4 regions of the Moritella sp. 24 genome follow, and region 2 is predicted to be linked to each of the others. Evidence: predicted binding sites of a transcription regulator. Region 2 holds the regulator's gene; each other region holds the start of a gene.
What was found. The regulator sigma-54, encoded in region 2, starts transcription at its own class of promoters, with help from an activator protein. The targets are predictions, from matches to a motif close to GTTGGCACGNNNNTNGNNT.
Positions count from the first base shown of each region.

Region 1: the regulator sigma-54 is predicted to act here: its motif matches at 1,634-1,652, upstream of HWV00_RS16775 (NarK family nitrate/nitrite MFS transporter).
Region 3: the regulator sigma-54 is predicted to act here: its motif matches at 1,163-1,181, upstream of flgF (flagellar basal-body rod protein FlgF).
Region 4: the regulator sigma-54 is predicted to act here: its motif matches at 1,354-1,372, upstream of fliE (flagellar hook-basal body complex protein FliE).

Region 1 is NZ_CP056123.1:3,772,861-3,776,079, forward strand. Features, by position in the region: gene HWV00_RS16775 (NarK family nitrate/nitrite MFS transporter) at 118-1,578, opposite strand; gene HWV00_RS16780 (PstS family phosphate ABC transporter substrate-binding protein) at 1,923-2,900, opposite strand; gene phoR (phosphate regulon sensor histidine kinase PhoR) at 3,168-3,219, opposite strand, start outside.
Region 2 is NZ_CP056123.1:4,399,195-4,402,413, reverse strand. Features, by position in the region: gene rapZ (RNase adapter RapZ) at 1-201, opposite strand, end outside; gene hpf (ribosome hibernation promoting factor) at 405-692, opposite strand; gene HWV00_RS19660 (RNA polymerase factor sigma-54) at 724-2,229, opposite strand; gene lptB (LPS export ABC transporter ATP-binding protein) at 2,278-3,003, opposite strand; gene lptA (lipopolysaccharide transport periplasmic protein LptA) at 3,019-3,219, opposite strand, start outside.
Region 3 is NZ_CP056123.1:3,597,969-3,601,187, forward strand. Features, by position in the region: gene flgG (flagellar basal-body rod protein FlgG) at 1-311, opposite strand, end outside; gene flgF (flagellar basal-body rod protein FlgF) at 360-1,103, opposite strand; gene flgE (flagellar hook protein FlgE) at 1,290-2,597, opposite strand; gene HWV00_RS16035 (flagellar hook assembly protein FlgD) at 2,624-3,219, opposite strand, start outside.
Region 4 is NZ_CP056123.1:3,475,050-3,478,268, forward strand. Features, by position in the region: gene fliF (flagellar basal-body MS-ring/collar protein FliF) at 1-962, opposite strand, end outside; gene fliE (flagellar hook-basal body complex protein FliE) at 985-1,314, opposite strand; gene HWV00_RS15425 (sigma-54 dependent transcriptional regulator) at 1,436-2,827, opposite strand; gene HWV00_RS15430 (PAS domain-containing sensor histidine kinase) at 2,831-3,219, opposite strand, start outside.

The sequences.
Region 1 (3,219 bases), 630 kb from region 2:
GACGCCGTATTAGAACAAAACGAGTTGTCATCAACCAGTCATACTATTTCTACAAAGCATAACCAATCAGATAGTCTTCATAAAACATACCTAAGTATATTCTTATCATTAACCCGTTTATGACACATTAATTAAGGTTACTTTACCGTCTTCATCCACTTCAGCAATGTGACCCTTCGGCTCTTCCATTAATAATAACGCCAGAAAGCCTACAATGGCAGTAATTGCAATTGCGTAGAAGAATACTTGTGTTGATACGATAGAGTAAAGCGTTAAGTAAAACACCGCTCCCACGTTACCATACGCTCCCGTCATACCCGCGATCTGGCCAGTTAAACGACGTTTGATTAATGGTACCGCAGCAAATACCGCGCCTTCACCTGCTTGCACGAAGAATGAACACGCCATTGCAGCTGCAATTGCTAACGGTAATGACCATTCAGACGTGATTTGTGACATCGCATAATAACCAACAGCTAAACCTGCAGTGAGAATAAGTAACGTTTTCTTACGACCAAAGCGATCACTAATCCAACCGCCACCAGGACGAGACATTAAGTTCATGAACGCATAAGAGGCCGCAACCATTCCCGCTTCTGCCATACCCAGTCCGAATGTTTCCGCAAAAAATAGTGGCAACATAGAAACAACCGCTAATTCAGAACCAAATGTCGAAAAGTATAATACGTTAAGTACAGCAACCTGTTTAAACTTATAACGTTCTATTTCAGGTACTTTTTTAACAAATACATCGCGGTTTACTTGGTAAGTTTTCCAGACGTCAAATATATATAGCACGCCTAAACCAAGATAAACTGAATCTGTAATTGTTTCGGTAAACATACCGATTTGCAATAATTTCCAAGCCAGTAAACATAACGTTAAATACATTGGCAGTTTCATGAATACAAGTAAAAAGAAATCACCTTTACTTGTTACTTCCATTGCACCGCCTTTTTTCGGGCGGAAATAAGTCGCACCTTTCGGTGTATCTGTCACATTAAAATAATACACAAAACTGAATGCTAAACTCATCGCACCTGTAATTGCGATTGCATAACGCCAGCCATCAGGACCACCAAATAAGAGTGCAACAGTCGGTAATGTAAATGCAGCAACGGCAGAACCAAAGTTACCCCAACCGCCGTATACGCCTTCGGCCGTACCTAGCTCGTTTGCTGGAAACCACTCACTCACAATACGAATACCAACAACAAAGCCAGCACCAATTAAGCCCATCATAAAACGTGCTATTGCCAATTGTTCAAATGTCGTCGCCAACGCAAACATGAAACATGGAATTGAACAGACAGCCAATAACGTAGAGTAAACTATCCGAGGGCCATATTTATCGGTTAACATGCCTATAATCACCCGTGCCGGGATCGTTAAGGCCACATTAAGAATAAGTAACGTTTTCACTTCTTCAGTGGTTAATCCCAAGCTATCTTTAATCGCAAGCATCAAAGGCGCAGCATTAAACCAAACAACAAACGTAATAAAGAAAGCCATCCACGAGAGATGTAATACTTTCATCTTCCCTGTAAAAGACAATATATTAAATTTTTCCTGCCCCATAAAAAATCCCTCTAATATATAAACAAAGTTTAAAAATTTTATCTTACCTAGAGTAAAGCAATACTAAGGCCAACTTGATAAAACAAAGTTAACACATTAAATATCAACAACTTAAGATAAAACCGTAAACATCTAATAGACCTAAAGGGAAAAGTTTGCACCAAGATGGTGACTAAATGTGAGCAATGTATCACTTTACGAGCAATGCATCTAAATTCAGATATAAACGAAATATACCTATTCATCAAAAGGATTCTTAACGATTTAGACTAGTTTGTATTATGTCAGAAAGCAAAAAGCCCGCTATTTAGCGGGCTTTGGATAACTTGCTTTAAGTTGGAATATTACAGAGTAATACCCGCTTTCTTAAGGTCTTTTGATGTTACTGAGTTAGGCAGTGGGATATAACCATCTTTAGCTACAATCTTTTGACCTTGTTTTGATAACATCAATTTTAGGAACTCAGTTTGCATTGGTGATAATGCTTTGTTTGGGTTCTTGTTGATGTAAACATATAGGTAGCGAGACAGTGGGTATTTACCTGACGCCGCGTTATCTAGTGTTGCATCGATGTAGTTAGTACCTTTTTTAGATAATGCTACAGCACGTACACCCGATGTCTTATAACCGATACCTGAGTAACCGATTGCATTTAGTGATGATGATACAGACTGTACAACAGATGCTGAACCAGGTTGCTCATTTACGTTGTTTTTGAAGTCACCTTTACAAAGTGCTTTTTTCTTAAAGTAACCGTAAGTACCTGATACTGAGTTACGACCAAATAATTGAACATCACGCTCAGCCCAAGAACCTTCTAGACCTAGCTCACCCCAACGTTCAACACGGTTACTCTCACCACATTTTAGTGTGCTTGAGAAAATTGCATCAACATCTGCAATGCTTAAACCTTTAATTGGGTTATCTTTATGTACGAATACTGCTAGCGCATCGATTGCAACACGGATTGCAGTAGGCTTGTAACCGTAACGTTTTTCAAACGCTTCAATTTCTTTCGACTTCATTTTACGGCTCATCGGACCGAACTGTGAAGTACCTTCAGTTAAAGCAGGTGGTGCAGTAGAAGAACCAGCCGCTTGAATTTGTACATTTACACTTGGGTAAGTATGTTTGAATTCTTCAGCCCACAACGTCATCATGTTTGCTAATGTATCTGAACCAACTGTAGATAGGTTACCTGAGATACCACTTACTTTTTGATATTCTGGTAATTTAGGGTCTAGACCTGCTGCAAATGCGCTTTGTGAAGCGATTGCTGTCATTGAAATCCCTAATGCTACAACAATTTGTTTAATATTCATTTTTACTTCTCCAAGTATAATTTTTTATTGCGTCTCTATGGACTACAGATAATAACTTTTGTAGATAATAACTTTGTATCTCGTTTCTGTGACTACAAGTATTCAATAAAGTGATGACAATAATATGAATGAAACATGACGGTTTGATGACAGTGCACAATTTATTACAAATAAAACAGCATTAATGACAAATAGCCGCTAAATTCTCGACAAAAAAAAGCCCATCACAATTAGGATGGGCTAATAACGACACTAAATAATAGTATTTTAATGACGTTTAATACGTACAACCTGTGGTAACGAGAAACTAAAGCAACTA
Region 2 (3,219 bases):
TAACTCTTTCTTATCAGTCGGTAGATTACGCACATCAATACTCACCGCGACTTTTTCTGTTTTGGCGTTTAAGGTTTGTAATAGTTGTGGTAATAATTTAACAGGCAGGTTATCTACGCAGTAGTAGCCTAGATCTTCAAGTACCCGTAATGCGATTGATTTACCGGAACCTGATTGGCCACTGACTATTATTAATTTCATCTTTTATCCTCACATCTGCGTAGCTAATATATCCTAGTGTTAGTCAAAATTAGGTAGCTAATTTAAAACTGATAGCGATATAAAATAATGGGCTCATTATCCCGCAATTGATTTGGATATGATATGTTTTAATTATGTCAGAAGCATTAATACCTAAAGGAAATGTTTATTTCCTTTAGGTTATTTATTAGTGGGACTAAAAATTAATGACGGATTAATTTTTCTTTGTGCTTAATCACTTGGCGATCAAGCTTATCCATTAAGCCATCAATTGCGGCATACATGTCATTATGCTCATGTACGGCAAAGATTTCACCCCCATTTAGATGTATTTTGGCTTCTGCAATTTGGAGTAGTTTTTCGACATTTAAAATCACATGGATATTGTTAATGTGATCGAAATGTCGTTCTAATTTGGAAAACTTGCTATCAACGTAATCTTTCAGTGAATCTGTAATGTCTACATGTCTACCTGTTAAATTAATTTGCATATATGTCTCCCATATGAAGGTTAGATGAGCCTTATAGCAGGCTCTTACGCTGATTAGATGGCGGTATGCTGAGCGCTTCTCGATACTTCGCAATAGTGCGTCGAGCCACTTTGATACCTTGATCAGCAAGTAAATCAGCAATCTTGCTGTCACTTAATGGTTTTATGGCATTTTCTGCCGCAACCAATTTCTTAATTAATGCGCGGATAGCGGTAGATGAGCACTCACCACCGTTATCTGTACTTACATGGCTTGAAAAGAAAAACTTCAATTCAAAAATACCACGTGGTGTATGCATAAACTTCTGCGTTGTGACACGAGAAATTGTTGATTCGTGCATTTCCACTTCTTCTGCAATATCATTCAACACCATAGGTTTCATGGCTTCATCACCATATTCAAAGAAATCCATTTGGCGTTGAACAATGCATTTTGTTACTTTTAGTAACGTTTCATTACGACTTTCTAAACTTTTAATAAACCATTTTGCTTCTTGAACATGCGTACGAATAAATTGTCCATCGCTACTATTACGGTTACCCGTCGATAGGCTTGAATATTCATTGTTCACTTTTAATCTTGGCACAATGTCAGGATTTAACTCGACTATCCACTGATTATTTTTTTTCTTTACCAGAACATCAGGGATAACATAGAGTCCTTCACTTTGATCTATGGCATTTCCAGGCCTTGGTTCTAGGCTCTGGATTAATTGCATGATCTCTTTGAGTTGAGGCTCTTTTAATTTTGTTTTACGGCTTAATTGACGATAGTCTCGATTACCTAATAAATCCATATGAGATTGGATTACTTGCTGACATTCGGTTAACCAAGGCGTGTTTTTGGGTAAGTGTTGAAGTTGGATTAATAAACATTCTTGTAATGAACGTGCAGCAACACCGATGGGATCAAAATGTTGGATACGTTTTAATACCGCTTCAACTTCATCTAATTCGATCTGCTCTTCGTCACTGTCATTGGTTTCTTGATGACCTATATTGACACTCGTTAGAATATCGTCACAAGTTTGGCTAAGGTAGCCATAATTATCGATGCCATCAATAATCGCGACTGCAATTGCACGGTCAGTATCGGAGAAGGGGGTTAATTCCATTTGCCACATGAGATGTTCGTATAAGCCTTCGCTGGTTTCACCTTGGTAAACTTGGTCTAAACCATCAATACCTGCGCTACCACCGCTGTGAGTTTGCGTTTGTGGGGTATAAACATCATCCCAGTTGCTGTCGTTAGGTAGCTCATCGGGCATTGAGTCGCTATTAAGCGCATCGCTCACTTCTATTTGGCTGGTATCAGTAATTGAGTCAGTACTATCAGCGTTAAGTGAATCATCGTTATCACTCTCATTTGACGGAGATGTGTTGGGATCTTCTTGTTCTAGCAGCGGGTTGCTGTCTAACGCTTCTTGAATCTCTTGCTGTAACTCCAAGGTCGATAATTGTAATAATCGAATCGCTTGTTGTAGCTGTGGCGTCATTGCCAGAGATTGACTCATACGAAGTTGTAATGATGGCTTCATCTAACGACTACTCTCTCTTCCTTAATGCGGCTATATATCAATATCAAACTATAGTCGGAATTGATCTCCAAGGTACACTTCTTTTACTTTTTCGTTGGACAGAATTTCTTCAGAAGTACCAGATGCGATTAAATGTCCGTGGCTTACAATGTAAGAGTGCTCACATACATCAAGCGTTTCACGTACGTTATGGTCGGTAATTAACACCCCTAAACCACGATCACGTAGATGCTGAATAATCTTCTTAATATCGCCGACAGAGATAGGATCTACACCTGCAAAAGGTTCATCTAATAAAATGAACTTGGGATCAGCGGCAAGTGCTCTTGCGATCTCAACACGGCGGCGTTCACCACCGGATAAGCTCATGCCTAAACTATCGCGAATATGGGTGATATGAAATTCTTCTAACAATTCTTCTAGTTTTTCTTCACGTTCAAAACGGCTTAATTCTGTGCGAAGTTCTAAGATCGCCATAATATTTTTCGTTACTGATAAACGGCGAAAAATAGACGCTTCTTGTGGTAAATAACCGATGCCTTGTTGCGCTCGAATATGCATAGGTTCATGCGTTAATTCTTGGTCATCAATGAAGATTTGTCCATGATCTCGCTTAACCAAGCCTACAACCATGTAAAAGGTCGTTGTTTTACCCGCGCCATTAGGCCCAAGTAAACCAACAATTTGTCCTGATTCGACTTCGAGACTCACATCTGAAACAACTTTACGTTTGTTGTAGCTTTTTGCTAAGTGTGATGCTTTTAAACGCGCCATATGAATGTATTTACTCTAATTAGTTTTGTTGTTTTCAGGAGTGAAAATTGTGATCACTCGATCTGATTCATGATTTCCGCTTTCGGCTATCATTTCTTGTTTGTCGATTTGATAGATGATCTTATCACCTTTCACTTCGCTGTCGGCTTGGCGTAAACGTGCATTTGTTGATAACGTTAAACGTTTTTTACCGAGTTCATAACGGATCTCATTCGA
Region 3 (3,219 bases), 800 kb from region 2:
TCAAAAAAACCACGACCACTTACCATTAAGTCCAGTGAGTTATCAGTCGTTAACATATTACCCTGTGAATGATCTTTTTGTGTCGCAACAACACGCGCACCAGAACCGACCATTAAACCTGATGGTAGTTTCGTATTCTGTGATGATTGGCCACCCGGTTGGTTTACCGCTTGGTACAATAGATCTTCAAAGATTGCGCGTTCTTTCTTAAAACCAACCGTACTGGCATTGGCCAAGTTATTTGAAATCGTTGAGATATTTGTCTGTTGTGCTTCTAAGCCTGTTTTACTGATCCATAATGCCGGATTCATAATGCTTTCCTCGTCTAATTTATGCTATTGGGGACTCATCAATGACTATTAGCTGATTTGTAATAATGAATCAGATGCTTTGTCATTTTCTTCTGCTGTTTTCATCATTTTTATCTGCATTTCGAATTGACGTTGCAAATTAATCATTCCGGTGAGTTCACCAACAGCACTAACATTACTGGTTTCTAACGCGCCACCAGCAACTTGGACATTAAGATCGATAGCCGCAGGCGTACCGTCCGCTTGACGGAACATACCGTCATAACCTTTCACTAAATTTCGTACATCAGGATTAACCAATTTTAACTGATCGACTTCTTCCAGTGCATTTGCTGGTGCACCTTGAGGACGAACCTCAATGCGACCATCTGCATGGATTTTAATTTGTTCTACGGGTGTAGGAATAACGATTGGACCATTTTCACCCAGTACAGGACGCCCTGAAGATGTTAACAGTTCACCGGTAGGACTCATGTGTAAGCTGCCACTACGGGTATAACTTTCATTATTTTGATCGTCGAGTACACTCAACCAACCATCACCTTGAATTGCAACATCCAACGCATTGCCTGTTTGCTGTAGTGCGCCGCTCGTAAAATCTTGGCCAGGGCTTTCTGTGATAGAAAATACACGAGTAGGTAGACCTTCACCAAAAGCTTGCATTGAACGTGCTTGTTCAAAATCAGATTTAAAACCATGTGTATTCACATTAGCAATATTATTGGCACGAACAGCCAATGCATTCATATTTTCTTTGGCACCCGACATCGAGATATAAAGCATATTGTCCATTCGTCAATCCTCTGTCACTTTTCGTTAAAATCGTTAATTTCCCATCTAATTAAGTGATAAAGCAATTAAAGTGCCAAAATAAAAAAGCCACCCTAAATAGGGTGGCTTTTTTACAACTAATATAGTGCATAACAGATAGGGTTCTTGATTAAACCCGCTAATTATATGGCATCTTAGCCAATCAGATTAACGAATCTGTAATACTGTATCTTGTAGTTTAGAGTTCACTTCTAGAGTTCTTGAGTTTGCTTGGTAGTTACGTTGCGCCGTAATTAAGTTAACAAGCTCACTGGTCAAGTTTACATTTGACTGCTCTAACGCTGATGAGTTAATTTTACCAAATGTACCCGAGTTCGGTTTACCGGCGATAGCATCACCTGATAATTGCGATTGACGCCAACCCGTATCACCGGTTTGACTTAATCCTTGCTCATTGGCAAATTTAGCCATGGCAATCATACCTAATTTATCATTACTACCGTTGCTGTAACTTGCTACAACCATGCCATCAGGGCCAATATCAATACCAGTTAATCGCCCTACTGTTGCACCATCTTGTTCTAATTTTGTCACTTCAAATGCCGATGCAAACTGTGTCGGATTATTAAAGTTTAACGTTACCGTTTGAGTCGTATCCGCACCATTAGTTAAAATAGCACCCAGTGGAACCGTTTGTGCGATTGCTGGCATCTGGGAATCTAATAAACCCGACGAATCAAATGTCAAACGTGTGGCTAATGGTTTTGCTGGGGTACCAGGCGCTTGTCCTGTAGCTTCCCCCCCCACTATATCGAGAGGCTGATCATCAACATAGTTAAATTCTAACCATGAATTTAACGGCGCACCAGCTCGACCATCCTTGACATAATAAGTCGATAAGGTATGCGACTCACCTAATGAATCGTAAATAGATACCGACGTCGCAGATGTATAAGTGGCGCTATCAGTAGGGTCAAATACTAGTGGATCTAGTCCAGGTGATGTTGCTGGTAGATTCATTGTCATATCAACATTTGCAGTCTTTTCTGGTACACCTGCTGTATCTGGTATTTGCAATGGTTTGGTTGAGGCCATGCTCACTGCTTTTGGAGAACCATCATCATTCACGTCATAAATTTGCAGGTAATTACCAGCCGAGTTAGTTACAAAACTATTCGCATCAAGTTTAAATGCACCTGCACGTGTATAGTTACGATCCATCGACTCCATGCCATCAGACATAACAAAAAAACCGTTACCATTAATCGCGAGATCGAGCGAGTTCTCAGTAAAGTTTAAACTACCTTGTTGAAATTGTTGTGCTACATGCGCAGTGGCAACACCGTTACCTACTGACGTTTTAGCATTTGAGAAAATCGATGTTGCATAAACATCACCAAACTCAGCGCGAGACTCTTTAAAACCTGTTGTATTAACGTTGGCAATATTATTTGCCGTTGTATTAAGGTCTTTCTGAGCAGCGTTGATCCCACTCAAGGCGATGTTAAATGACATATGACTTCCTTTTTATTCAATATAATTTAGTAAGTTTTAGCCGCAACTTCTGTTGCTTGACTTAGTGGTAGGCTACCCATACCTTTTAAGTTCAGCATAATACCGCCACCCGTATTACCGATGTTAACGCTTTCAACATGCTGGAAACTTGATATCTTAAGATCTTGTGCATTGCCGTCTATCGATGCAGATGCTTTCAAGCGGTAACTTCCTTCCGCTACTTTATTGCCGTTCATATCAGTGCCATCCCAATCAAAGGCAACCGCACCGCCTTTTTGCTCACCCATATCAATCAGTTTAACAACTTCACCAACTTGGTTAGCGATTTGTAAACGCATATTAGGTGCATCCTGAGGCAGGTCTATTCGACCAGACACATTTTCACCTGCAGATAGGAATGCCGATGATGCAGGCGCTAATACCTTAGTGCCAACAAGACCAGATGCTTGTAAAGCCTGATTCGAACTCATGATCGTGTTTAACTGCTCAAACTTGCTATCCATATTAGCAATACCATCAGCAGTGGTAAAAGATGCCATCTGCGCGACCATGTCTGAGTTTTCTACAGGCTTAAACGGGTCTTGATAAGCAAGTTCTTGTGTTAGTAACGAAAAAAAGTCTT
Region 4 (3,219 bases), 920 kb from region 2:
CCGTTACCTAATGATTGACGTTCTAATAACATCTCACTGCGAACAGCAGGTAAATCAGGATTAAAACGTTTTTGAGTTTGTTCTCTTACGCTAAAATCCATTGATACATCAACTTCAGCGGTGTAGTTGTTTACCCCTAAAATTGGGATAAGAATTGAATCGATTTTCTCACGGTACTCACGTTCATGGTTTTGCACCATTTCAAATTCACGTCGGCCTTGTGCAGCTAACATATCTTGACTACCAGAATTAAGTAAGCGTCCATTCTGATCGGTCAAAGTAACGCGCGTTGGTTCAAGCCCCTGAACGGCAGAAGCAACCAATTGCACCATTGAATCAATATTTTCTTGTGAGATAGCACCGCTATTACGAACCGTTAATATCACGGTTGCACTGGGTTTTTTCTCGCGTTTTGCAAATACATTTTCTTTTGGAATAGCAAGTAGCACCTGTGCTTTTGACACATGCTTAAATTCTTCTAATGCGCGTGATATCTGACGTTCACGACCAAGCTTTAAACGTTCTTGTTCTACACGCTGACTCACACCAAAGCCCATATCTTTCATTAAGATATCGTCACCTTGTAATTCAGTTGTCGTAAGTCCTGAACGGCGTAATTGTAATTTAATATCTTGGTACTGCTCTGCAGGAACAGAAACGGTATCACCATTAATTTTATATTCTATTTTCTGCTGGTCTAAAAATTCGAGGGTTTCAATGAGTTCTGCAGTTTGATACGTGCCTAACGGACGCATTTCAGGTTCTTTACCCCAGAGTAAAATAAATACCACTAAGGTTAGCGAGATCGCTAATGCGAGGATAAGAATGATTTGACGTAAGATATCAGCATTAGAAAAGAACCCAAATGCTGAGCTTTTTTGCTCATTCTCATCTAATTGCGCGAGATCATCGCCCATATCGTTATTGCTTACGATACCTGTATTTGAAGCCGTTTCAGCCACAGAGTTACTCCTTTACCCGAGATTAAACAGGCATACTCATTATTTCTTTATAAGATTCGATCAATTTATTACGAACCTGTACCGTAGCATCGAATGCCACCCCTGATTTTTGCGATGCTATCATAACATCACTTAGGGATACACTGCGATCACCTTGATCAAAACGTGTACGCAAATCACCGGTATTTTGTTGTAATCCGTTCACATTTTCCATTGCTTGCTGCAACATATCACCAAAACTAGCTGATGTCGTGGTTGGTGCTTTTACCGCTGTTGGGTCGGCTTCAAATTTAGTCGCCTGTAACGACATGCTTTGCATTTCAGAGTAAAGGTTATTGGCTGCAATGTTCATTGATTATCCTTGTTGTCATATTTTTGACCTACCCTAACAAAGCAATTAATATGCCAATAAAAAAGGCCGCAATTTCAACGAATTGCGGCCTTTTCTTGTTTACTGATAATATTTCAAATCATTAAGCTGGTATTTCAATTCCTAGCTCACGCATTTTTGCTAACTTATAGCGCAGTGTACGGGGACTAATACCTAAATTTTCTGACACGTCTTTTCGCACACCATTACAATCAATCAAGGTTTCTAAAATAATTTGATATTCTTGCTGACGTAACTCATTACCCAATGGCTTATTTGCGAACTCTGCAGTTTGTGCTGGTATTTCAGCGTTAACCTGCAATTGCGGAGCTTGCCCTTCAGGTGCTGAGGCGCGAAAATCAGCAAGCGAAAAATCTTCTAAAATAAGATCTTCATTTTTCACTTTGCCATCGACAGCTAAGATCATCGCACGTTGAATAACATTATCTAGCTCACGGACATTACCAGGCCAATGATAGATCTGCAGTTTGCTTTTAGCACAATCAAGTAACTCTAACGTAGGTATATTATTTTGCTTACAGTGTGATTTAAGCAAGTGCTCTGCAATCGGTAAAATATCACCTTTACGTTCAGTTAAAGGTAACCACGCTAATGGGAATACATTTAAGCGGTAGTACAAATCTTCTCTAAAGTCACCATTGGCAACCGCTTGCTTCATATTACGATTGCTTGTCGCAATAACACGTACATTCAGCTTAACCGTTTTACGGCTACCTAAACGCTCGACTTCACGTTCCTGTAATACCCGTAATAATTTAACCTGTAGCGCTAACGCCATTTCTGATATTTCATCTAATAAAATCGTGCCGTTTTGAGCCTGCTCAAATTTACCAGGACATGCTTGTATCGCACCAGTAAAGGCCCCTTTTTCATAGCCAAACAACGTTGCTTCAAGCATGTTTTCAGGGATCGCCGCGCAGTTAATTGCCACAAATGGACCATCATAACGCATCGAATTATCATGAATATAACGGGATAGTACTTCTTTACCCGTACCACTTGGGCCGGTCACCATCACTGTTGCATCTGATTTAGCCACTTTACGCGCTAAGCTTAATAACTGCTCTGTTTTCTCATCACCATAGCAAGGTGTACGTTTTGCTATCTTTTGTGGTGGTACATAACGGCCAACTTGATTGATCAAAACTTCCGGAGAAAAAGGTTTACCAATATAGTCCACAGCACCACTGCGCATTGCTGCAACAGCATCGTCGACTTTTGCGTAAGCGGTCATTAGCAACACAGGTAACTCAGGGTATTTCTGCTTAATATTGTGTAATAACGTTAACCCGCTCATGCCACCCATTTGGATATCACTCACGACCATATCATAGGTCTTTTTACCTAATGCAATCAGTGCGCTTTCGCCACTATCAACTTCATCACATTCATAACCAGCCATTAATAAGGTATCAACCAAGGCTTCACGAAGACCGAGATCATCTTCAACAACAAGAATTTGAGAATGGGACATATATTATCCGCCTATTACCATTGGTTGAGGTTCTGCTACGCGATGTAGCGGTACGATTATACTAAAACTACTGCCTTCACCTTCAGTTGAATCTAACTCCAAACTACCTTGGTGAGCTTTTACCACACTTTGCACAACCGCCAAGCCTAAACCAGTGCCTTGTGATTTAGTGGTAAAGAAAGGTTCTAAAATCTTTATTTGCATTGCCTTCGAGATCCCAGGGCCATCATCAGATACAACAATAGCGACTTTGTCATCACCTGATCTAATTGCAGAGATTGCAAGGTTGGCACCTTGCCCACACGCATGTAATGCATTTTGTATTAGGTTACCAATCGCACTTGAGAGTGCATTACGATTGGCTAAAATTAATAAATCCGGTTCAGGTAATG